One region of the Paenibacillus sp. FSL R5-0701 genome, then DNA from elsewhere that is predicted to be linked to it. Evidence: predicted binding sites of a transcription regulator. Region 1 holds the regulator's gene; each other region holds the start of a gene.

Region 1 (5,995 bases):
GTAACCATCTTTTCAATCGGATTCTGCACGGCCACTTGACGATATACAAACCAACCTCCAAACAACACAACGGCTGAAATGACGGCAGTTATAGCAATAGGCAATACTTTTAGCTTCAAGTGAATTACCCCTCCCAGAATTTGGCCCAACTTACTGGCTTATTGGTATATACGAATATGTGCACATTGACTCCTGCGAGAATTTCGACAGGATTATTTGTTTTTGAATGTAACTTTGAGTACATATCTGAGTATATCACATCGTATATACAATTTCGAAGGCGAAAATATGAATAAATTATTAATTTTAACTATTTAAATCAAATATGTTTACAGGCAACACAAAGAACCGGTTCAGTCGGATATCCGTCTGCCGGTTCTTTCATTTCTTTAAATTCTCTAGTTATGTCACTCTATTTGTTCTAGCTGTTCGGGAGTGTGTAGATCAGGTCCACCTGTTCTCCATTGCTAAAACGATAAAAGCGATAGTGGTTATGCGTACCGTCTTTATAATACACTTGCCACACATATATTCCATTCACAACTCCGGGCATGATTCGCTTAATCTCGCCGGCAGGAACCTCAGAACTGAAGCGATTGCGTATCTGCGCTTCGGACATACCATTCTGTAGCAATTCACTGTGTACAGCGTTTGCACCCGTAGCAGGTTGATTGTTTGCGTCGAACTTAACCCAGACCATAACATCCTGGTTATCCTTGTTTTTGCCGATCAGGGTCCAGTAGATGTTGTCAGAGCCTTCTTTGTCTCCCCAGATGTACTTGCGCAATTCATCATAGGATGTAATGCCCAGTTGCTTCTGTGCTGCCTGTATAGCGAGCGCTTCTTCCTTGCGCTGGTCCTGCGTGACATAGACGTAATAACGCTGAAGTCCAAACAGAATCAGAACCAGTGCAAGCAGCGAAATCCATATCCACTTCTTTTTTTTCTTCAAAAGCCGAACTTCCTTTCCCTATGATGCTGTCCTGCAATTAACGAGCAAGCAGACCATCAAATGCCAATTGAGACTCCCGCAAAATGCGTTCTTCATCCAGCGTAAGACATTCGCCATGTTTCACCACTTGTTTTCCATCCACCCATACGTGCTCAACATCTTTGGCAGAAGCCGAGTAGATCGCATGTGAGATCAGGTCTGTATGTGGATAGAAATGTGCCTGTTCAATGTCCAAGGCGATAAAGTCAGCCTTCATGCCGACCTGGAGTGCTCCGGTATTGTTCAAGAAGATAGATTTGGCACCGTATGACGTTCCGAGTAGTAACGCTTCGCCTGCTGGCACTGCCGTCGGGTCACCAGATACACCTTTGTGGATCAATGCAGCCAGTCTCATTTCCTCGAACATATCCAGGTTGTTGTTGCTTGCCGGTCCGTCTGTTCCGAGTGACACGGTAACTCCTGCTTTCAGCAACGCAGGTACCCGCGCAACACCGGAAGCGAGTTTCAGGTTACTTCCCGGGTTATGGGATACAGCCACATCATGACGGGCCAGAATCTCAATCTCTTCGTCATTCAGATGCACCGCATGTGCAACCAGGGATGGACGAGAGAAAAAGCCCAGTTTCTCCAGATGTGCCACAGGACGCAGTCCATAATCAGCCACGTTCTGCTCGACTTCACGAAGCGTTTCCGACATATGTGTATGAAGGGGAAGGTTTAGGTCGTTCGCGACCTGCACAAGCTTCTCTATGTAGTCAGGAGGGCATGTATATGGTGCATGTGGCGAGATTACAGCTGTTATACGACCATCTGCCTGTCCATTCCACTCACGTGCAAACGCTGCCGACTCCTCCAGCTTCCGCAATTGCTCTTCTTCCGAGCACAGCCCGATTACACCACGTGCCAGTGCTGCTCTAACGCCGGATTGCTCCACAACTTTGGCCACTTGATCCATGTGATCGTACATGTCCAGGAAAGCTGTAGTTCCGCCTTTCAACATTTCAAGCACCGATAGCGAAGTTCCCCAATATACGTCTTCTGAAGTCAATTTTGCTTCCATCGGCCACATTTTTTCCTGCAACCATACTTGCAACGCAAGATCGTCTCCGTGCCCTCTGAGCAACGACATTGCTGCATGACCATGCGTATTGATCAGACCCGGCAGGAAGAACAATCCTTTTCCATCCACTTTGGTACAATTTTTGTCTTCATCCGGCAATGTCTCACCAATATGCACAATCTTGTCATTCTCAACAACCATGTATCCTTGAACCACGTTCCATGTTGCGCCTTCATTAACGGCAAATTTGCCGTTGTGGATTACCCATCTATTTGTTGTCATCTTCCTCGTCGTCCTTTCCAGTCTCCAAGTAATAGGCCAAACTAAGCAGATCCGTAGTAAAGTCAGCATGGTGAATGCGGATATGCGGCGGTGTTTTTAGAATTGTTGGTGCAAAATTAAGGATCGCTTCGATTCCGGATTCAATAAGCTGATCGGCTACATTTTGGGCTTCCGTATCCGGAACCGTGATAATTCCGATGCGGATGTTATCCGTTTTAACCGCCTCCGTCAATTCATCCATTGGTTTTACTGTCAAACTGTTGATTTGACTACCAATCTTCGGTCCATATGCATCAAATACAGCAACAATCTTCATGTTGTCTTTCAGATATGCGTTGTAGTTGGACAAGGCTTGACCTAGATTACCCGCGCCTACCAGAGCTACATTAATTTGCTGATCAATCTTGAGAATGTGACGAATTTTCTCGATCAAATAGGATACATCATACCCGATCCCTTTACGACCAAAATCACCGAAGTAAGCCAGGTCTTTACGAATTTGGGCCGGATTCAGGTCCAGCCTCTGTCCAAGCTCTTGAGAAGAAACAGTAGCCACCTCACGCTGATGCAACTCGTTCAAATAACGCAAGTATACAGGCAGACGTCGTACCACCGCTTCCGAAATTTTATCCGATTTCATTCTTGCTCCCCCTTACCAAGGCCACGATAAAATAATAGATGAAAAGATGAGCATTCTGTATAAACTCAAAGATAAACGTGACATTTTATACAGAATGCTCCTTGTAATTTAGGTTATAAGTTCTTACGTGCAACTGCTTTAATCGGATACGGAAATATCTAATAAAGTTTAACGCCAAACGATAGTGTCATGCAATGATGTAACGAACAAAACAACCATTATTTTTGTTCATTAGCAGATTTTTCCAACCACTCGGTAATTCGTGGAACCATCTGCTCCGTGAGCATGTGTTCCATTTTGGGACCAGGTAATGAATATAAAAAGAATTTACCATAGTACGCTTCAATCACCCGTGTATCATAAACAATGACAATTCCTCTGTCCTTCGCTGTACGCACCAACCGGCCAAATCCCTGTTTGAAACGAATGACCGCTTGCGGCACGGACAGTTTCATGAACGGATTTTTCTTCTGTTCCTGAAGCAGCTCACTCTTGGCTTCCACCAACGGATGATTCGGTGGCTGGAAAGGCAGTCGAACAATAGCGAGACAGGTTAGGGCCTCTCCCGGGATATCTACACCCTCCCAGAAGCTGCTTGTGCCCAAAAGTACCGTTGCTTTGGCATCTTGGAACCTGCGAGTCAATTTGGAACGACTTCCACTGTCAACGCCTTGCCCAAGCAACGAGATGTCGTTACCAGATAGCGCCTCCTTCAGCGGATCATAGACCTGTCGCAGCATCTTGTATGAAGTAAACAGAACCATCATGCGTCCACGCGTGGCAATTGCCGTCTCTGCGAGTGATTGCACCAGCATATTAACAAAGTGCGCATCACCCACACTTCCCTTCACACTTGGGAAATCACGCGGAATCACCAGAAGTGCCTGATCGCGATAGTTGAAAGGTGATGGCAGCATCGACGTTAACAGCCGATTATTCTCGGAAGCTTCCTGCAAGCCAAGCTGTTCAATCATGAACTGGAATGACTTATCCACAGAGAGCGTAGCCGATGTAAGCACAACACTTTTCTTTTTGTCAAAAAACAAATCCTTAAGCTGTGCACTGACATCTACAGGTACGGCATACAGCTGGAGAGATTTACTGCGGAACTGGCCGCTGGCTTCCATCCAGTACACCGTTTTGGCGTCATCCATACGCATGAAGAAACGTAGATTCTCCTTCAATGTGGTCAGATCTTTCAGCAATCCTGTAATGTCTGTGATCAGACTATCCGATTGATAATCATCCTGATCTTCTTTCACCTCAAGCAGCAATTTGTCCCCTTTGCGAACCAAATCGCCCAGAGTCACATAGATCTGGTTCTCCAGATCCTGCAACTCCTGCCATTTCGCAGGTTTCTGAGATGCTTTCAGACGCAGTGAAAATTGCCCCGTTTCTCCCGGTGAAGCATCACTTCGTTCAGGCAACAGACCGAACAAGGCATCGCTCATACGATCCCACAGCTCCTTAACTTCAAGAGCGAGCGGGAACATCTGATCCACCATGGAGCCCCATTGCACCGAATTTTCATGCCCGGATAACTGGGAACGAAGCATAGGCAGCTGACCATTACGACTGTCTTTAAATAGGCGGGTCAGTGTATGAACCAAGGTGAAATATTTCATATGCATTCCAAGATGTTTACCAGCGACATCCTCCAGATGATGTGCCTCGTCGATCACAAGACTCTCATAGGCTGGCAGCAGCTGATGCGCGGCTTTCACATCCGTAAATAATTTGGAGTGATTGGTGATTACGATATCAGACAACCCTGCCTCATGTTTGGCACGATGGTAGAAACATTTGCGGAACCATGGACATGATCTTCCCAGACAAGACTCAGATTCGCTCTGTACCGTCTCCCAGAAGTCCCCTCCGCGTCCGCTAAGGTTAAGTTCCTCATCATCTCCGGTTTCGGTCTGCGTAAGCCAGACAATCATCTGAGCTGCTGTGAAATAATCCTCTTTGGGTGTGGCGAACTCACGTTTATTGATTTTGTGTTCAAATTTTCGCAGGCACAGGTAATGTCCACGCCCTTTGAAGACAGCAGCCTTAAACGGGAACGGAACCACTTGGGTCAGCATCGGAATGTCTCGCTCTCTCAATTGCTCCTGCAGATTGATTGTATGCGTGCTAACCATAACTTTCTGTTCTTGCTTCACACTTTCGTAAATAGCAGGCAAGAGATAACCCAGAGATTTACCAGTGCCTGTTCCTGCTTCGATCAAGAGATGTTTTTCTTCATCCAGGGCTTGCCTTACACTGCTGAACATCTGAGTCTGCGCTTCACGCTCCTCGTAATGATCCAGCGTATCCTTCAGGTTCTCCCGAACCTGGTCCATAAACTGTTCGAAGCTTACACCATCAAGGGGGTTAGCCTCCCGCTCATCGCGTGGTGCACCTATATCAGTCCAATCACTTACATTAAGAGCAAGCTGACGATAATAGGTATGTCCGTCCAGGTCCTGAATCGGCTCTGCTTCCTTCTCACTGCGCATTCCGTCCAAAAACCAACCCAAGTCACTGTCTTCTGGTGAAAACAGGTCACTGAGGCGCTGAATCGTTATGAGCGGTAATTCCTTTAACTCATCCAGACACTTGAGCAATACATAGGCTGTCGCCAGTGCATCACTGTCTGCCTGGTGAGGGCGATCATGTTGAAATCCAAATTCGGAAGACACATAACCGAGTTGATAAGAACCCAGTGATGGGAATGTGATCTTCAGAAAATCAATCGTGTCCAGAATGCGGCCAGTGAACGGCAAATAACCGCAACGGTCGAGAGCATTCTGCAAAAAGTGAAAATCAAAAGCGACGTTGTGTCCAACAAGCACCACATCATTAAGCAGCGGAACCATCTCCATCATCATCTCTTCGAGTGAAGGAGCGTCCGCCACATCTTCATCGGTAATACCCGTTAACCCCGAAATAAACGGGGGAATCGGTACACCAGGGTTCACATAAGAACTATATATTTGAGTTATGCTGTAGTCATGATCTATGATGGCAAGTCCGGCCTGTATAATCTCACCGTCGGACTGCGTGCCGGTTGTTTCGAAAT
Region 2 (5,995 bases), 920 kb from region 1:
ATACGGAATCTACCATATCACGAACCCCATACCCTTGCTTCACCCCAACAATCCGCTCGTCCTTAAGCTCGGTTAATTGAATGCTGCTTCGATCTGCATATCGATGACCCATAGGAACAGCGACTACAATCGGATCGTCATATAGGATCTGACATTCGATATCGTCACCATGAATCGGAGGGGAGGAGAGACAAAAGTCCACCTCGCCCCGATGTAGAAGTCTGGACATGTTTTCTAACGAAACCATTTGCACATGGAACTGAATATCCGGTTTGTTTTTCCGGAATTCCCGCAGTATGCCTGGCAATGTGCTCGCCGTAGTCACCGCCAATTGCAGTGTACCCTGATCCGGGTTGGAGAGGTCAGCAATTTCCCGCTTTCCTTGTTCCAATTCAAATAAGGCTTTTTCAGTTCGCTGAAGAAATGTTCTTCCAAAGTCGTTTAATCGCAGCTTTCTCCCGATTCGATCAAATAAAGGGACTCCCAGGTCATCCTCTAATCGTTGTATCGTTTTGCTCAGGGAGGATTGCGTGACATGCAGCTTTCCTGCAGCTTCCGTAACATGTTCGCATCGGGCCACCGTCAGGAAATATTTTAGTTGAAGAAGTTCCATTTGCACCATTCCTTCATTCCTTCTAGTTCATCAAATCATAACATATAATGCGTTGGAATAAATGAATGTTTTCAAGTAAGATGACAGCAGAAGAAGGAGAGGTGCACCAATGAACGTTCGAAATAAAGGATTGATGTTAGCTGTTGGACTCGGAATTATGTTGAATCCGTTGAATTCCTCCATGATTTCGGTGGCTATTTCAAGGCTACAACAAGTGTATCAACTTAATTTTACAGCCGTTTCGTGGATTATTTTATCATTTTACATTGCCAGTGCTGTCGCTCAACCCGTCATGGGCAAATGTAGTGATTTGTTTGGCCGCAGGAAGATATTCCTCATGGGTCTTATTATTGTTTTTGTATCATCCATGCTAGCTCCGTGGTCTCCCAGTTTTTCGTGGCTCATCGTATTCCGAATCATTCAATCGATTGGCACAAGCATGATGGTGGCCGTCGGAATGGCGATTGTCAGAATTAACGTGACTGACAAGCAAGCCTCCGCCTTGTCCACCTTGGCTATATTCCTTTCTGGAGCGGCTGCGATCGGGCCCTTTATTGGTGGAGTATTGATTCATTGGTGGGATTGGCATAGCATATTCATCGTTAATATTCCGTTTGTCTTGGCAAGTTTTTGGTTCGCCTGGAAAACAATCCCGAAGGACGAGCAATCCCCGTCTATCTCTGGTCACATGTCCATTCGGAAATGGCTTGCGTTAATTGACGCACCAGGCATCCTGATGTTTACGGTAGCCTTGGTAACTCTGCTCATCGGTTTACTTTCAGTAAATTCCACAGGAGATATTTCAACATGGCATCTGCTGACAGGAGCGATCGGGTTAATCGCACTCGTTATGTTCATTCGACATGAATTAAAAGCAGACACGCCTTTCATCCCTCTGCGAACCTTTGCCACATATCCCGAGATGACTTGGGTGAATGTGCAATACATGCTGGTAAATATCCTGTTTTACGCACTATTTTTTGGAGTTCCTACGTATTTGAAGCAGATACGACATCTCAATGAAGTTCATACAGGAATGAGTATGCTAGCTTTGGGGTTATGTTCAGTCATTATTGCTCCGATTGCAGGGCGCTGGATTGACAGATCAGGATCACGGCCAGCGCTGATCTTATCCGCTTCTTTAATGACATTGGGCTCTATATTGATCGTTGTTATGAATGAAACTTCTCCAATCTTCATAATCATTGTTGCCTTAGCTTTATTTGGAATAAGTAACGGCCTAAACGCGGTTGGCATGCAAGCAGCACTGTTCAAAAGCACACCCAAAGAAATGATTGGAGTCGCATCGGGTATTTTTAATACATCACGCTACCTGGGGACCATCTTATCGTCGTTATTCATTGGAATTGTTATGGGAGATACATTTAATGTGACAGGATTTCACATGCTTGGCATCATCCTTACGGTATTAGCTGCATCATTGATCATCATGAGCGTACGTCGCGAGGCAGGTCCGGTGAGTCCGGAGCAAGTAAGCAAGTAAATAGCGAATCTGCCGTGCAATAGCACGTTTACACCCAATGAATCAATAGCTCCATTGGGTGTATTTTTTGTTTTTCACCAAGTTGTCAGAAAGAGTTGATCCTTTCTTGAACGTTTAAGGTAGAAGACGTGTCTTTGATTGAATTAGGTAAAAATAAAGATATAATAATTTTGATTAATAGGCTTGGTCAGTACTTGAAGTGCATCAATATCAGATTTTCATAGGCATCCAGCGCTTGTTATAATCGGGAGCCAACAGGAGTAAACGCATTAAAGGTGTGGCAAGATATCGTCGTACCTACCTTTGTGAAATATTTCGCAACTATGCATTGAGCTTGGCCGAAGCTGATATTGATTGTTTCAAAATTGAACAGAGTTTGAAGGGAGGCAGTATAACGAATGGCTATTGATACGGTGTTATGGAGCAGGCTGGTGACTGGTTTGACGCTCGGGTTCCACGTTATTTTTGCAACACTTGGTGTCGGTGTGCCTCTGATGATCGCTATTGCAGAGTTCATCGGCATTCGGAAGAAGGATCACCATTACATACTTATGGCGAAGAGGTGGTCACGAGGGTTTGTCATTTCTGTCGCGGTTGGTGTCGTGACAGGCACAGCGATATCGCTGCAATTGGCTCTGGTATGGCCGAATTTTATGAAACTGGCCGGGAATGTCATTGCACTGCCACTATTTATGGAAGTATTCGCGTTCTTTTTTGAAGCCATCTTCCTGGGCATTTACCTGTACACGTGGGATCGGTTCAAAAATCCGTATATCCACTGGTTGCTGACCATTCCAATTGTCGCCGGGGCAGGTATGTCTGCTGTTTTTATTACTACAGTGAACGGATTCATGAACCAGCCTGAAGGCTTTGTGATGGAAGCAGGCCAATTCATGGCAGTGAACCCCGTGCAAGCGATGCTGAATACGGCGACGTTCTCCAAAGTGTTCCATGTATTAAGCTCGGCTTATCTGACAGGAGCTGCCCTGTTAGCAGGAATAGCAGCCTTTGCGATGCTGAGAAAGGGAGTGTCCGCCTACCACAAAAAAGGCTTGAATCTCATGATGGCCGTTGTACTGGTATTCAGTTTATTAAATTCCTTAGCTGGAGATGTATCTGCCAAGTTTTTGGCTGAGCATCAGCCGGAGAAGCTCGCAGCTGCCGAGTGGCATTTCGAGACGGAAAGCGGAGCGGATTTGATTTTATTGGGATGGCTGAATGCTGAACATGAAATTATAGGCGCACTACATTTGCCGAAGGTGCTCAGTTTCCTTGCCTTTGGAGACTTTGATGCCGAGGTAACCGGGCTGAACGAATTTCCACCAGATGAGCATCCACCTTTACTTGTGCATTATTTGTTTGATCTAATGGCTGGAATCGGATTTGCTCTGCTTGCGATCTCAAGTCTGTACTTCCTGTTTGTATTCTGGAAGAAACGTAATCAGTTTAACAAGTGGATGCTTCGTATGGTTGCACTCAGTGCACCGCTCGCTTTTCTGGCCGTTGAGATGGGTTGGTTCTATGCAGAGATTGGGCGGCAGCCATGGATCATCCGAGGTTATATGCGAGTGGAAGAGGCCGCTACTTCTTCACCGAGTGTGAGAATTTTATTTTTCGTCTTCTTGCTTCTCTACATCCTGCTAGGCGTTATGTGTGTCGTTGTACTGAGACGGTTGTTCAATAATAATCCTGCTGAACTCGAGATGGAGAAATGGTTGAAGGAGAAGCATGATCAATCAGCCGAGAAAGGGGGTCAGGCATAATGAGTTATGAATTAATTGGTATTTCGGTACTCTGGCTGTTCTTGTACGGCTATCTTATTGTAGCTTCCATTGATTTTGGAGCAGGTTTCTTCGCCTTTTATGCACGCCTGACGAAGCAGGATCACCTGATTAATCGTCTGATCTCCCGTTATCTATCACCGGTCTGGGAGATCACCAATGTATTTTTTGTCTTTTTCTATATTGGCATCGTTGGATTCTTTCCGGATACTGCTTACTATTATGGCTCCGCGCTGCTTGTTCCGGGAAGTATTGCCGTCATTTTACTTGCCATTCGTGGTTCATTCTATGCTTTCGAAAATTATGGTTCTAAAAAAAGTATCGTGTATTTGTTCTTATATGGAGCTACGGGTCTACTTATTCCAGCGTCATTGTCAGTGGCACTGACCCTGTCTGAAGGTGGCTTTATTTTGAAGCAGGGAGATACCGTTTCCCTGGATTACTGGGCGTTATTTACCAATCCGTTATCATGGAGCATCGTTGGACTGGCAATCGTATCCGTATTGTTCATTAGCGGGTCATTTCTAACATTTTATGCTTCTCGGGCAGAGGATCATTCGGCATTGAAGCTAATGCGTAACTATGCTTTGTTCTGGAGCACACCGACCATTATTCTCGCGCTGACTGCATTTATATATTTGGGTCAACACAATGAGCGTCATTTTCAAAATATGATGGATCTATGGTGGCTACTGGCGCTTTCCGTTGCGTTTTTCATGATTGCCATGTGGCTGTTATATAACGGACGCCGTTACGGTTTAGCTTTTATATGCATCATGCTGCAATTTCTCACAGCCTTTTTTGCTTACGGGATTGGGCAATATCCTTACATTCTTGATCCATTCATCACCATTCAGAGCAGCGCCACACCACCTGCAATGGGCTTTGCACTCGTCGTTGTGTTTATCGGTGGTCTGTGCCTGTTAATTCCTTCTCTAATCCTGGTCTTCAAACTGTTCCTGTTTGATGCGGATTATGTGAAAGGGAAAAAATAAAGGAGGAGCGTTCAATGAAAAGGAGAGGCAAATCCAATCTGATCTCGCAGCAAATGTCTTTACAACGAAAAAACAGACTTCTCCTTGCGATCATTTCGCTGGCCCTTGGTGTAGCTATTGTAAGCCAGGCCACCTTGGTAGCTGAAGCAGTCCAGCGAATCTTTGTAGAGAAAGCTTCCTTTTCATCCGTGATGCTGTTGCTTGGCCTATTGCTGGCTGTCATGGCTGTACGCTCACTGTTGTCGTATGGTAATGGGAAAGTGGGCTTGCATATGGCAGCACGCGCCAAGACGAATATGCGAGCATCTGTGTTGCAGAACCTGACCCGCGCTTCCATGCCTTCAACCCTGAGTGGACAGACGGGAGGAAAGGTCAGTGTTGCTTTGGATGCTGTGGATGAGGCTGACAGTTATTTCAGTCAATATATGCCTCGAATGATGGAAGCCGCGATGATCCCGATTCTGATTCTGGTTGTTACGTTTACGCAGCACGCCAACACAGGCTGGATTATGCTATTCACGGCACCGTTTATCCCGCTGTTCATGATTTTGGTTGGGCTCCAGACAAAGAACAAATCAGAAGAAAAATATGCGCAACTTGCCGAGTTTTCCGGTACGTTTCTGGATTCGCTTCAAGGGCTGGTTACGTTGAAAATATTCGGACGGGCTAAACGTCAGCAGCAGGAGATTGAACGCAGCAGTCTGGGGTATCGTGATGCCACCATGGGCATTTTGAAGATTGCATTTACAAATACGTTTATACTGGAATCGATCGTGATGTTAAGCATTGGTATTGTTGCGCTTGAATTGGCTATTCAGTTACTTGTGTTCAAATCGATGAGCTTCCACACAGCCTTTCTTGTGTTGTTACTCGTGCCCGAGTTTTACAGTCTGTTGAAGAATACGGGAACGGCTTTTCACAGCGGTCGAACCAGTATGGGGGCCATTCGTAAGGTGGAACAAATGCTTGAGGAAACTAGTGTCAAGAGCACACAAACGAAGCCTGAGAATGTTGAGAAGGCCACACATACCAGTGATACTAATGGTCAGATCGTGCAGCAGACTGGGGTACACGCCCCTCGCGCCGAGTTCATAACAATGCC
Region 3 (5,995 bases), 2.1 Mb from region 1:
TCTTTGCTTGCAGCGATTCGTGTGATTAGTAGGGGGAGTAGATTTGTTTGCCTTCAGACACAGGGAAATAGAGCTTGTCTTACACCAAGTCCTTGCTCGATTATGTATTACTTATTATTTAGCTTGACGAGGTCATATAAAGCCTGCGGTTGACCATCGTTTGTGCCGGAGCATCCGGTCCTGCAGCAAAGTTTGCCCAGTGGCTCGAAGCAAATTATACGCAACCAAACCCGCACAGAGGAGCCTAAAGAAGGCCTGCAATGCGCAGAAACCAGGAAAAGGGCTCATTCACGATTCGGACCGAGGCATTCATTTCACCATTTATGGTAAAGGAAATATGCAAATCCATCGTGATTGGATGTACGAACATGAAGAAAAGAAAGATTTAATTAAAATCAAAATCGTTCATTTGATGGAAATTATTCTAGGGGTAGATATTCCGGGGTTGCAAAGTGCTTATCTTATCGCAGTGTTGAACATAACAGAGGTGCACAAGAAATTTGCTCGGTGGGTGAAGTTGAACATACAAATTCATATTAATATGCCTTGGCCTATCCCGGATGTTCACGAAAAGTATCGCAATGATATTTCAAAATCTTTCGATACTTTCTAATTGTTCTGCATGGATCTCGTCTTCAGCTCATGTCCTGATGTCCTGGGTGGGAGCTGCGCGAATCTCGTCCGGATCGAAGAGAGCAGCAGCATGCCGGTCGCTTGGGGGCTGTCGTTTTTTTTCAATGGAAGGAACCACTTCTTTTTTAGAAGCTTTTCGTTCCTCTCCCTACGTAGCAGCAAGCAGACCCTAAAGCTTCTTTTATACATGAACTGCAAATGAAATAATCTTTAAAGTAGGTAAGTTGTTCCGTTGCGGAACAAAATGTACATTCACATGTTCTATACTTCCGCAAAATTATGCGTAGATCATCAAAAAAATATTCAATTGGATCTCCATGCTCGATCCCCAGGTTATGCTTCAGTTCAATAGGCAATACAATACGTCCAAGTGCGTCTATGTGGTATACCATTCCCGTATCTTTATCTTTTTTCATCACCGTTTCCTCTCCTATTTTTTCCTTATTGTACCATATTATTTATAGTTCTATCGGATACTAAGATAATGTTATCTATGGAATGTTCGGGTTTTGAACAAAAATAGGCAAGCTGCAGGAGCTGGCCAAGCATCCAAATTGCCTTAAAAGACGAACGTTGGTGGTCTTTAATATCTGTTAAGGCTCAGTGCGGGGTGTGAAGCGCGGCACAGGAACCTAAAGCGCCTTGGCCGGGACGGCTTAGGCGCTCTAGGTATCGGGCCAAGTAACCCCCCAGCAGTGCGTAGCGGCTCTTAGGTGGCCTCTCTTGCCCTAGTCTTCTTGATTGGTATAAACACTCCTTCGATCCTCCTGCAGAAGCTGAAGCCCTTCCTGATCCGAAATCCTTCCCTTAGTCTAGGCTTGTTTAAACCAAGCCTAGGTTGCAACAGGACACACAAAAGGCGTTCCCAATAATCCAGGAATGCCCTTTTCCTAGAACTTATTTGTAATTGTAATTTTTGGATTCATGTACGCGCCGATATAATTTTATCGAACGCAATCCCATCCTAATCATCGTCATAGTGAAACTTTATTTCCTTCCGTAACGTACACAAATGAGTCCAGTTAACTCTCTAAATTGGTGATAAAAACAATAATATTATGCACTAACTTCATCATGTATAATTGATGTATAGATACTTTTTGATGGTTTAGTTAACTAGCAATAAATTCTATATTCGAATGGAGGTAAGTGCTATGGAGTACCGATTTGAACAAGGTTACTTTTTGATTTATTTTCCTGCTAGAACCACCAGTACTGGAGACATTATGGTGGTTAAATTATTAGACAGACCATTTAAAGATAGAATTGAATTCCTTATAAATAGCAAAAACTATGAGTGCAAATCACGTAATAAATATTTAACGTTTGAGCCAAATTCAAACAATAAATCTGAAAAGCCCGGTGCATTCTCAGCGGTACGAAGCGAGTACAATCGAATGTGGGCAACAATGAATTCATATTTTGAATAATAAAAATTTAATTGGCAGTTGGGGACGACCTACGTCCACACATGCTACGCAATGCCCTCTATGCTTGTTTGCTCCACATCGCTCTAGCCTCCGTCTCCACAGGTTCGATCGACGTTGCTATCTCTGGCTTCACTTTCGGCTCAACTTGGCGCAGGTACACCACCCAATAGGCTGCAGCTACAAACAAAGCTCCTCCAGTCAGATTCCCGAGCCATACCGGAATGAAATTCATCACATATTGACCCCACGAATAATGTCCTTCGAAGATTGCTGCCGGGATGAGGAACATATTGGCCACAACGTGCTGGAATCCAATCGCCACAAATGCCATCGTTGGAAACCAAATGCCTAGTACTTTGCCACTCATCGTATCGGATGCATAGGATAACCACACGGCCAGCGCAACCAGCCAGTTACAGCCGATGCCGGAGATAAAAGCCTGCAGGAATCCATCATGCAGCTTATGTCCAGCCATATCCACCACTTTCGCCAGATATACACCCTCTCCAGTCAGACCAAGCACATGTCCAAACGCATACGCGACAAACAAAGCTCCAACAAAGTTACCAATCGTCACTAACGTCAGATTTTTCAACATGCTGCCCGCGGATAATTTTCGTGCAATTGTCGCGAGTGGAACAGCCATCATATTTCCCGTCAGCAACTCGCCACCACCAATGAGCACCATAATCAATCCAACTGGGAATACCGCCGCACCGATCAAATTAACCAAACTTCCCCACTCTGCTGGCGCAGAAGCAATTACCCGAATATCCAGTAGAAAACCCAGCGCGATAAAAGCCCCTGCCAGAAAACTGAGCACCAGTACAGAAGAGTCCCGATATTGTGCCTTCTTCATTCCTGTTTGCGCCGTATATTGTGCAACCTCAAGAGGTGTTTTTGCTGCCATATCATTCATCCTCTCCTTCATTGTTCATCATTGGATAAGACCATCTAAAATTCATTAGTTATGCGTTGAATACCATATCCTAATTGTATCTTGGTCTTATACAAAACTTTGTGCAAATTATCACAATGTTATGTATAAAAGTCGTTATTCATGCTTGTCATTGAATGACTCTGACAGCAAGGGATATCGTGCATGTTACTTACACCTCCATTACAGATATACAAAAAAAGACTGACGATATGCTCGCCAGCCTTTGTGCATTTTATGGTTCAGTATTTTATATCAACATCTATTCTGCTTCCTTACACCATTGCTGGTGCTTTTACTTCTATTGGAGGCAGTGCTTGCAGACCCGCCGTGTTCAGGAAGTTCCACGGTTTGTTGTAATGTGGCTGGAAGAAGAAGTCGATGAAGGCCAGCTCATCTACGGTCATGTTGTTTTGGATGCAGACCGAGATCGTATTAATCGATTGAGTCAGATCAACCTGTGACATTACTTGCGCTCCGACAATTCGACGAGTAGCCTGCTCATATACCACTTTGAGTAACAGTTTCTCAGCCGTAGGCATGAACTCCGGACGGTAGCTGTCTTCCAGTACCACGGATTCCACGATCAGACCTTCGTCAGCAGCAGATGTTTCCGTCATCCCGGTACCCGCGATATTTTGCTCGTAAATTTTGATACCCGATGTTCCTTGTGTACCCATATACGGTGTCGTAGGGCGAACCAGGTTGCGGGCTACCAGTGTACCCATCCGCACAGCGTTAGTCGCCAGTGGAATGTAAGATGCTTTGCCTGTAGGGTTATAATGGATAGCACAGCTGTCACCCGCAGCGAAGACGTCTTTTTGACTGGTTTGCATATATTTATCCACGATGATCGCACCGTTTGGCAGCATATCCACTTGGCCTTTGAGCAGCTCTGTATTTGGACGGAAGCCGATGCACAGAATAACCAGATCGGTTTCAAACTCACCTTTGGACGTGATCACCTTGGTCACTTTGCCATTTTCTCCAGTAAACTTCTGTACCGTCTGACCAAGAGCCAGCTTGATGCCGCGTCCAGTCAACGTATCTTCGATCGCATCCGTGAATTCAGGGTCCAGGTATTTGTTCAAAATACGGTCCACACTGTCGATCAGGGTAACTTCCTTGCCGTTCATCTGGAAAGCCTCAACCAGTTCTACGCCGATATATCCTGCACCTACAACGGTAACACGTTTGGCATCTTTGGCTTTTTCGATAATCGTGTTGGAATGATTGTAGTTTTTGCAAAGTAAAATGTTATCCATCTCAATGCCTTCAAGCTTCGGAACGACAGGCCATGAACCCGTTGTCACGATCAGTTTGTCAAACGTATCTTCAAATTCTTCCCCGGTTTGCAGGTTTTTAGCCTGAAGGGTATGGCCCTTAGCATCTACTGCTGTTACTTCATGAAGCATCTTGGTCTCAACACCAAGCTCTGCCAATTGATTGGGCGAAGAATAGAACAAACCGTCAGGGTCTTTCACAACCCCACCTACGTAGAGCGCAATGCCACAAGATAGGAAGGAGATATTGTCATTGCGCTCATACACGGTGATGGTAGCATCCGGGTACAATTTGGCGGTATTTACGATGGCTGCGGTCCCTGCGTGTGTACATCCGATAACTGCGATTTTCATTAAAAGTTCCTCCTCGAAATATATAAATGAGTTTGAATATAAGGTTGTTATGGTTGTGAAATATTTCACTTCTTAATCGATACTGTGTATGTGATTAATTTCACTTTACACACTCATTATAATGTGATCTTTTTCACATTGCAATAGGTTGAGCAAAAAAAGTTTGTCGAAAGAAGTCATTTCCCTGTATTCAAGCTTTTCTTCAGCTTTTCTTCAGCTTTTCTTCAGCTTTTCTTCCCTTCATTTTATTGATTTCATTTTCCCCGGATTCGGGTCGATTTATGCTATGCAAAGGCTTCCGCGATCCCTGTATGGACGCATAAAGTTAGAAGCGTGCCTTTCATTCATGTTTTAGTTGTACAAAAAATAAATGGCTTCAATTTTCATTACAGAGAGTTGATTTCATGGAGCCAACTCCTACCTGTGAAGAGAATAAATCTGCGTATATAAAATAATCAAAAAAGCCTATCCTCGTTTATACGAGGATAGGCTTCTCAACGTTCATGTATTAACCGAGCAATTTCTCGATATCTGCAATCATGGTCTCCGGGGATTCTTTCGGTTCAACACGACCTACCACTTCACCTTCACGGTTAACAAGGAACTTGGTAAAGTTCCATTGGATGTCGCTTGTTTCGCCTACGCCGGGTTGTTGCTCCTTCAGGTATTGGAATAGAGGATGTGTTTCCTCACCATTCACATCTACCTTGGCGAACACCGGGAAATTCACACCATAGTTAATCTGGCAAAATGATTCGGCTTCCTCACTTGTACCTGGCTCCTGCCCTCCAAACTGGTTACAAGGGAAACCAAGTACAACCAAGCCTTGATCGCGATAACGATCATAGAGCTTTTGCAATTCACCGTATTGCGGGGTCAGTCCACACTTGCTGGCTGTATTGGCAATGACCAATACCTTACCTTGATACAGATCCAGTGAGACTTCTTGGTTCGCGGTAGTTACCGCCTGATATGAATATACGGACATGACTGATTCCTCCCATGACATATGTTGGTTTGGACTGTTGCGAGCACGTTGGCATAACCAATGAACCTACAGCCTGTCTTATTATTATAAACCTGATCGGATGCGATTACCAAATCTCGGATCTACCCATATCCCTTTGCTCCCGACTCACTTCAACCTGACTTGGCAGCCACAATTGCATCATACCGCTCTTGCCGCTCGGCCTTGGTCAGTTTGGGACAGCTGTAACAGTAATTCTGACCACCGTACACCTGATAGTGCAGGCAACATGTCGGCTTCATCAGCATGGTCTCTCCAGGTTGATGGGGATTAGCAATCTCGACCGGTTTGAATGACAGCAAGTTCTTGCGTAACCCCAGAATCTCCGGTG
Region 4 (5,995 bases), 180 kb from region 1:
GGATCGTACAAACGAACTGATGAATCACAATGATGTGGCTCTCATTCTGGCAACAGGCGGATCAGGCATGGTACGTGCAGCGTACAGCTGTGGTAAACCTGCACTGGGCGTAGGACCGGGTAACGTACCTTGCTTCATCGAGAAAAGCGCGGATATCAATCAGGCAGTAACGGATTTGATCCTGTCGAAGTCTTTCGATAACGGCATGATCTGTGCTTCTGAACAAGCGGTCATCATTGAAGAACCGATCTTTGATCAAGTGAAGAAAAAAATGATTGCGAACGGCTGTTACTTTGTTAACAAAGATGAAGCAGCAAAATTGACAGCGGGTGCGATTAATGCCGAGAAATGTGCGGTGAACCCGGCGATTGTTGGTCAATCTGCGGTAAGCATTGCGAAATTGTGCGGTATTGAAGTTCCAGCAGGCACCAAAATTCTCGTGGCCGAGATTGAAGGGGTAGGTACAAAATTCCCATTGTCGGCTGAGAAATTAAGCCCGGTACTGGCTTGTTACAAAGTTAAAACGGCAGCAGAGGGAATTGAACGTGCAGCAGAAGTGGTTGCTTTTGGCGGCATGGGTCACTCCTCGGTTATCCACTCCACAAATGAAGAAGTGATTGGCAAATTCGCAGATCGTCTGCAAACTGGACGGATTATTGTGAACTCACCATCCACACACGGTGCCATCGGGGATATCTACAACACAAACATGCCGTCATTGACACTGGGATGCGGATCATACGGACGTAACTCGACTTCTTCCAACGTAACCGCTGTGAACTTAATCAATGTGAAAAGGGTGGCTCGCCGTACCGTGAATATGCAATGGTTCAAAGTGCCGAACAAAGTCTATTTCGAAAAAGGGGCAACGCAGTATCTTGCCAAAATGCCTGACATCACACGTGTAGCGATTATTACGGATGCCATGATGGTGAAGCTTGGATATGTTGAAAAGGTAGAACACTATCTGCGTCAACGCCAAATGCCAGTAGCGATCGAAGTATTCTCCGATGTTGAGCCAGATCCATCCACAACAACGGTAGACCGCGGAACCGAAATGATGCGCCGCTTCCAACCAGACTGCATTATCGCACTCGGCGGTGGATCACCGATGGATGCTGCCAAAGCCATGTGGTTGTTCTATGAATACCCAGACACGGACTTCAACGACCTGAAACAAAAATTCATGGATATCCGCAAACGGATCTACAAATATCCACGTCTCGGCGTAAAAGCGAAATTTGTAGCGATTCCAACCACATCCGGTACAGGTTCTGAAGTGACCTCGTTCGCTGTTATCACAGACAAAAATCAAGGTAACACCAAATATCCATTGGCCGACTATGAGCTGACACCAGACGTAGCGATTGTTGATCCGGAGTTTGTATACTCCCTGCCTAAAACAGCTGTTGCCGATACAGGTATGGACGTACTGACGCATGCGATTGAAGCTTATGTATCTGTTATGGCAAATGATTACACGGACGGACTTGCGATCAAAGCCATTCAACTGGTGTTCCAATACCTGGAGCAATCGGCACTGCAAGGAGATAAACTGGCACGTGAGAAAATGCATAATGCTTCCACGATTGCAGGTATGGCGTTTGCCAACGCATTCCTGGGCATTAACCACAGCTTGGCGCACAAATGGGGCGGTCAGTATCACACCGCACACGGACGCACCAATGCGATTCTGATGCCACACGTCATTCGTTACAACGCGAAAAAACCGACCAAATTTGCATCATTCCCGAAATATTCGCACTTTGTAGCGGATGAGCGGTATGCCGAAATCGCCCGCATCTTGGGATTGCCTGCTCGTACGACAGAAGAAGGCGTAACCAGTCTCATCAACGCCATTCGTAACCTGAACAAAACATTAGGCATTGAAGAATCGTTCCAGGAAATCGGCTTTGATGCCAAAGACTTTGAAGCACATGTAGATTATCTGGCAGACCGTGCCTTCGAAGACCAATGTACAACCGCCAATCCGAAGTTACCGCTGGTAACTGAACTGGCTGATGTATACCGCAACGCTTTCTACGGAAAGTTTGAATAATAAACTTAGAACGACGCGTGCCTTACGGTAAGAAGATCAGGGTTCCCCAAATGGGGAGCCCCGATTGCCGTCTTTCACACAATAACGAGAGGGCAGAAAAACAGAAGAGTAAAGCATCTGTTTTTCAGGGGTTATTCTAAGATTTGGTTTGCTCCGAGCATAGAGGAGCAAAGGGTTCTAGAGAGGTTACACGGAATCCGTGACGTGGCTGTTTGAGCCAGATGTTCGACAATAAAGAAAGGGCAGAAAAACAAAAGAGCGAAGCACCTGTTTTTCAGGAGTATTTTAAAATTTGGTTTGCTCCAAGCATAGAGGAGCAAAAGGGTTCTAAAGAGGTAGTAATGGAATTCGTGATGTGGCTGTTTGAGCCAGATGTTCACACAATAACGGAGAGGGCAGAAAAAACTGAAGAAGCGGAGCGTTCGCCTTTATCCTCGGATTTTCCCCTTTGAGATATAAAATTGAAAAAATCCGGGGATAACAGCGATCGGAAGTTGTTCTGCCCGCGCAGTGGCTAAGTGTGAATTTACAGGGGGCAATGAGACACAGCGCAGGTGGAGTGAGTTATTTCACTGACTTTGTGACAAAAATCACAGATGATGAAAGCCCCAAGTCGTATACTGAAAATGTAAGAAAAACATTCATCCCGCGGTTCCGGTTCCCAAGTAGAGAGAACATGTTCCGGTTTATGTGAAACAATTCACATTAATCGCGGCTCTGGGCACACAATGCTACGAATGAAGCAAGATGTTATGTGTCCAGAAATCCAAATTAGTGGAGGGATTACGATGTCGGTGATTGAAAAAGATGTCAAACAACAAACAGGCTGGAGAAACTTTACCAAAGGAACATGGACCAAATCCGTAGATGTGAATGATTTTCTGGCACACAACTTGTCTCCGTATTACGGTGACGAAGCATTTCTCGCAGGTGCAACCCAGAATACCAAAGAATTGTGGGATATCGTATCTGATCTGACCAAAAAAGAACGGGATAACGGCGGTGTCCTTGACGTTGATGTAAACACACCAGCGACTATTGTTTCTCACCAACCCGGTTATCTGGATCAATCCAAAGAGCAGATTGTCGGCGTTCAGACCGATGCTCCGTTCAAACGTTCCATTCAACCAACAGGCGGAATCCGGATGATGATTGATGCATGTGAAGCGTATGGCTTCGAATTGCCTCAAGGCGTCATTGATATATTTACAAACATTCGCAAAACACACAACCAAGGTGTATTCGATGCTTATACTTCCGATATGCGTGCAGCGCGTAAAGCAGGAATTATTACAGGTCTGCCAGATGCTTATGGCCGTGGCCGGATCATCGGTGACTATCGTCGTGTAGCTTTGTACGGGGTAGACTTCCTGATTCGTAACAAAAAAGGCGAACTGAATGCACTCGAAGTTGATGTTATTGATGAAGATGTCATTCGTCTGCGGGAAGAATTGTCTGAACAGATTCGTGCATTGCAAGAATTGAAACAATTGGGCGATATGCACGGGTTCGATATTTCCTTGCCAGCGACAACAGCAAAAGAAGCATTCCAATGGTTGTACTTCGGTTATCTCGCTGCAATCAAAGAACAGAACGGTGCTGCGATGTCACTGGGACGTGTATCTTCTTTCCTGGATATCTACATTGAACGTGACCTGCAAGAAGGCATTCTGTCCGAAGAACAGGCTCAGGAATTGGTTGACCATTTTGTAATGAAACTGCGGATTGTCAAATTCCTGCGTACACCGGATTACAACGAACTGTTCAGTGGAGATCCAACATGGGTGACTGAGTCCATCGGTGGCATGTCTGTGAATGGTGAAACACGCGTAACCAAAAACAGCTTCCGTTTCCTGCATACACTGCACAACTTGGGTCCTGCACCAGAACCGAACTTGACTGTTCTCTGGTCAACGAAACTTCCAGAAGCTTTCAAAGATTATTGCAGCAAAGTATCCATCGAAACCAGCTCAATCCAGTATGAAAATGATGATCTGATGCGTCCGATCTACGGTGACGATTACGGTATTGCATGCTGTGTGTCGGCTATGAAGATCGGGAAACAAATGCAATTCTTCGGTGCTCGTGCCAACCTGGCTAAAGCTCTCCTGTATGCGATCAACGGTGGTCGTGACGAGAAATCCGGAGCACAAGTTGGACCTGAGTATCCTGCCATCACTAGCGAAGTACTGGATTACAATGAGGTTATGAAACGCTTCAAACCAATGATGGAGTGGCTGGCGAAGCTGTACATGAACACCCTCAACGTCATTCACTACATGCACGATAAATACAGCTATGAACGTATCGAGATGGCATTGCATGACCGTGACATTGTACGTACGATGGCTTGTGGTATCGCTGGTTTGTCGGTTACAGCAGATTCACTGAGTGCAATCAAATATGCCAAAGTAAAACCAATTCGTAACGAACAAGGCATCGCAGTTGATTTCGAAATCGAAGGAGACTTCCCTTGTTACGGTAACAATGAAGACAGCGTAGACAGCATTGCTGTTGAACTGGTCGAGAACTTCATGGGCATGATTCGCAAACACAAAGCTTACCGTAACGCAGTTCCAACACAATCCGTTCTGACGATCACTTCCAACGTGGTATACGGTAAGAAAACAGGGACTACACCGGATGGTCGTAAAGCAGGTGAACCATTTGCTCCAGGCGCAAACCCAATGCATGGTCGTGACAAAAAAGGTGCACTGGCATCCCTTGGCTCTGTAGCCAAATTGCCTTATGAACACAGTCTTGATGGTATTTCCAACACCTTCTCCATCGTGCCAAAAGCATTGGGTAAAGAAGAGACTACACGTAAATCCAATCTGACTGCGATGATGGACGGTTACTTTGGTCAAAACGCTCATCACCTGAACGTTAACGTATTTGATCGTCAGCAATTGATTGATGCGATGGATCACCCGGAAAACTATCCACAATTGACTATACGGGTATCCGGATATGCGGTTAACTTCATTAAACTGACTCGTGAACAACAGTTGGATGTCATCAACCGTACGTTCCATGGCTCGATGTAATTAATTTGCAAGTAGAAAACCGCTAGAGCAAGATATTCCAAATCATATTAAACGCACAGCGGATGCGGATACAGAAAGGAAGAGGCAGCATGGTTAACGGACATATTCATTCACTCGAAACTTTCGGGACGGTTGACGGCCCAGGCATCCGCTTTGTGCTTTTTATGCAAGGATGTCTACTCAAATGTCAATATTGCCACAACCCTGATACATGGGCGCTGGATGGCGGAAAAGAAATGACGCTTGAGGAGGTACTGGCTGAAATTGAGCCTTACCTGTCTTACTACCGCAGCTCCGGAGGCGGACTCACGATATCTGGTGGAGAACCAACGTTACAGGCTCACTTTGTAGCCGAAATCTTCAAGGAAGTGAAGCGGCGCTGGGGATTGCATACGACACTGGACAGCAACGGGTTTAACGAACCGGAACGGATTCACGATCTGTTGGATCACACGGACCTGGTTCTGTTGGACCTCAAGCATATTGATGATGAGAAACACATCAAGTTGACAGGCAAATCCAACGAGAGAACGTTGAAAACAGCCAAGTGGTTATCGGAGCAAGGTCGGAAAATGTGGATACGCCACGTGTATGTGCCTGGTATTCATAACGAGGAAGAGGATTTGCTTAACCTCGGACGGTTTATCGGAACATTGAATGGCGTCGAAAAGTTCGAAATTCTCCCATACCATCAGATGGGGATCTACAAATGGGAAGCGCTCGGTAAAGTATATCCACTGGATGGAGTTCCTTCACCAAGTGAAGAAGAAGTGGAGCGGGCGTATCGCCTGATCGAACAAGGTCGCCAGGAAACGGCTGGCGTGGCTTGTTCAGGTAAGTAATCTAACCTTTATATATAATAAAAACAATCAACCAAGCAGTCCTTGCG

The links. The regulator Rex, encoded in region 1, represses fermentation and respiration genes when NADH is low (regulators of the CRP and FNR family bind a similar motif). The targets are predictions, from matches to a motif close to TTGTGAAATATTTCACAA.
Region 2: the regulator Rex is predicted to act here: its motif matches at 2,421-2,438, upstream of MKZ13_RS15365 (cytochrome ubiquinol oxidase subunit I).
Region 3: the regulator Rex is predicted to act here: its motif matches at 3,082-3,099, upstream of MKZ13_RS28725 (formate/nitrite transporter family protein).
Region 4: the regulator Rex is predicted to act here: its motif matches at 2,748-2,765, upstream of pflB (formate C-acetyltransferase).

What each region holds. Positions count from the first base shown of each region.
Region 1 is NZ_CP150230.1:4,392,567-4,398,561, forward strand. It holds gene MKZ13_RS19235 (hypothetical protein) at 1-119, opposite strand, end outside; gene MKZ13_RS19240 (DUF5590 domain-containing protein) at 422-952, opposite strand; gene MKZ13_RS19245 (amidohydrolase) at 990-2,294, opposite strand; gene MKZ13_RS19250 (redox-sensing transcriptional repressor Rex) at 2,281-2,934, opposite strand; gene dinG (ATP-dependent DNA helicase DinG) at 3,153-5,995, opposite strand, start outside.
Region 2 is NZ_CP150230.1:3,471,128-3,477,122, forward strand. It holds gene MKZ13_RS15355 (LysR family transcriptional regulator) at 1-613, opposite strand, end outside; gene MKZ13_RS15360 (MFS transporter) at 723-2,117, shown strand; gene MKZ13_RS15365 (cytochrome ubiquinol oxidase subunit I) at 2,516-3,880, shown strand; gene MKZ13_RS15370 (cytochrome d ubiquinol oxidase subunit II) at 3,880-4,893, shown strand; gene cydD (thiol reductant ABC exporter subunit CydD) at 4,908-5,995, shown strand, end outside.
Region 3 is NZ_CP150230.1:6,534,246-6,540,240, forward strand. It holds gene MKZ13_RS28710 (hypothetical protein) at 200-613, shown strand; gene MKZ13_RS28715 (AbrB/MazE/SpoVT family DNA-binding domain-containing protein) at 759-1,049, opposite strand; gene MKZ13_RS28720 (hypothetical protein) at 1,788-2,063, shown strand; gene MKZ13_RS28725 (formate/nitrite transporter family protein) at 2,122-2,973, opposite strand; gene MKZ13_RS28730 (FAD-dependent oxidoreductase) at 3,276-4,637, opposite strand; gene MKZ13_RS28735 (glutathione peroxidase) at 5,146-5,625, opposite strand; gene MKZ13_RS28740 ((2Fe-2S)-binding protein) at 5,778-5,995, opposite strand, start outside.
Region 4 is NZ_CP150230.1:4,574,255-4,580,249, reverse strand. It holds gene adhE (bifunctional acetaldehyde-CoA/alcohol dehydrogenase) at 1-2,059, shown strand, start outside; gene MKZ13_RS20185 (hypothetical protein) at 2,281-2,511, shown strand; gene pflB (formate C-acetyltransferase) at 2,848-5,106, shown strand; gene pflA (pyruvate formate-lyase-activating protein) at 5,196-5,948, shown strand.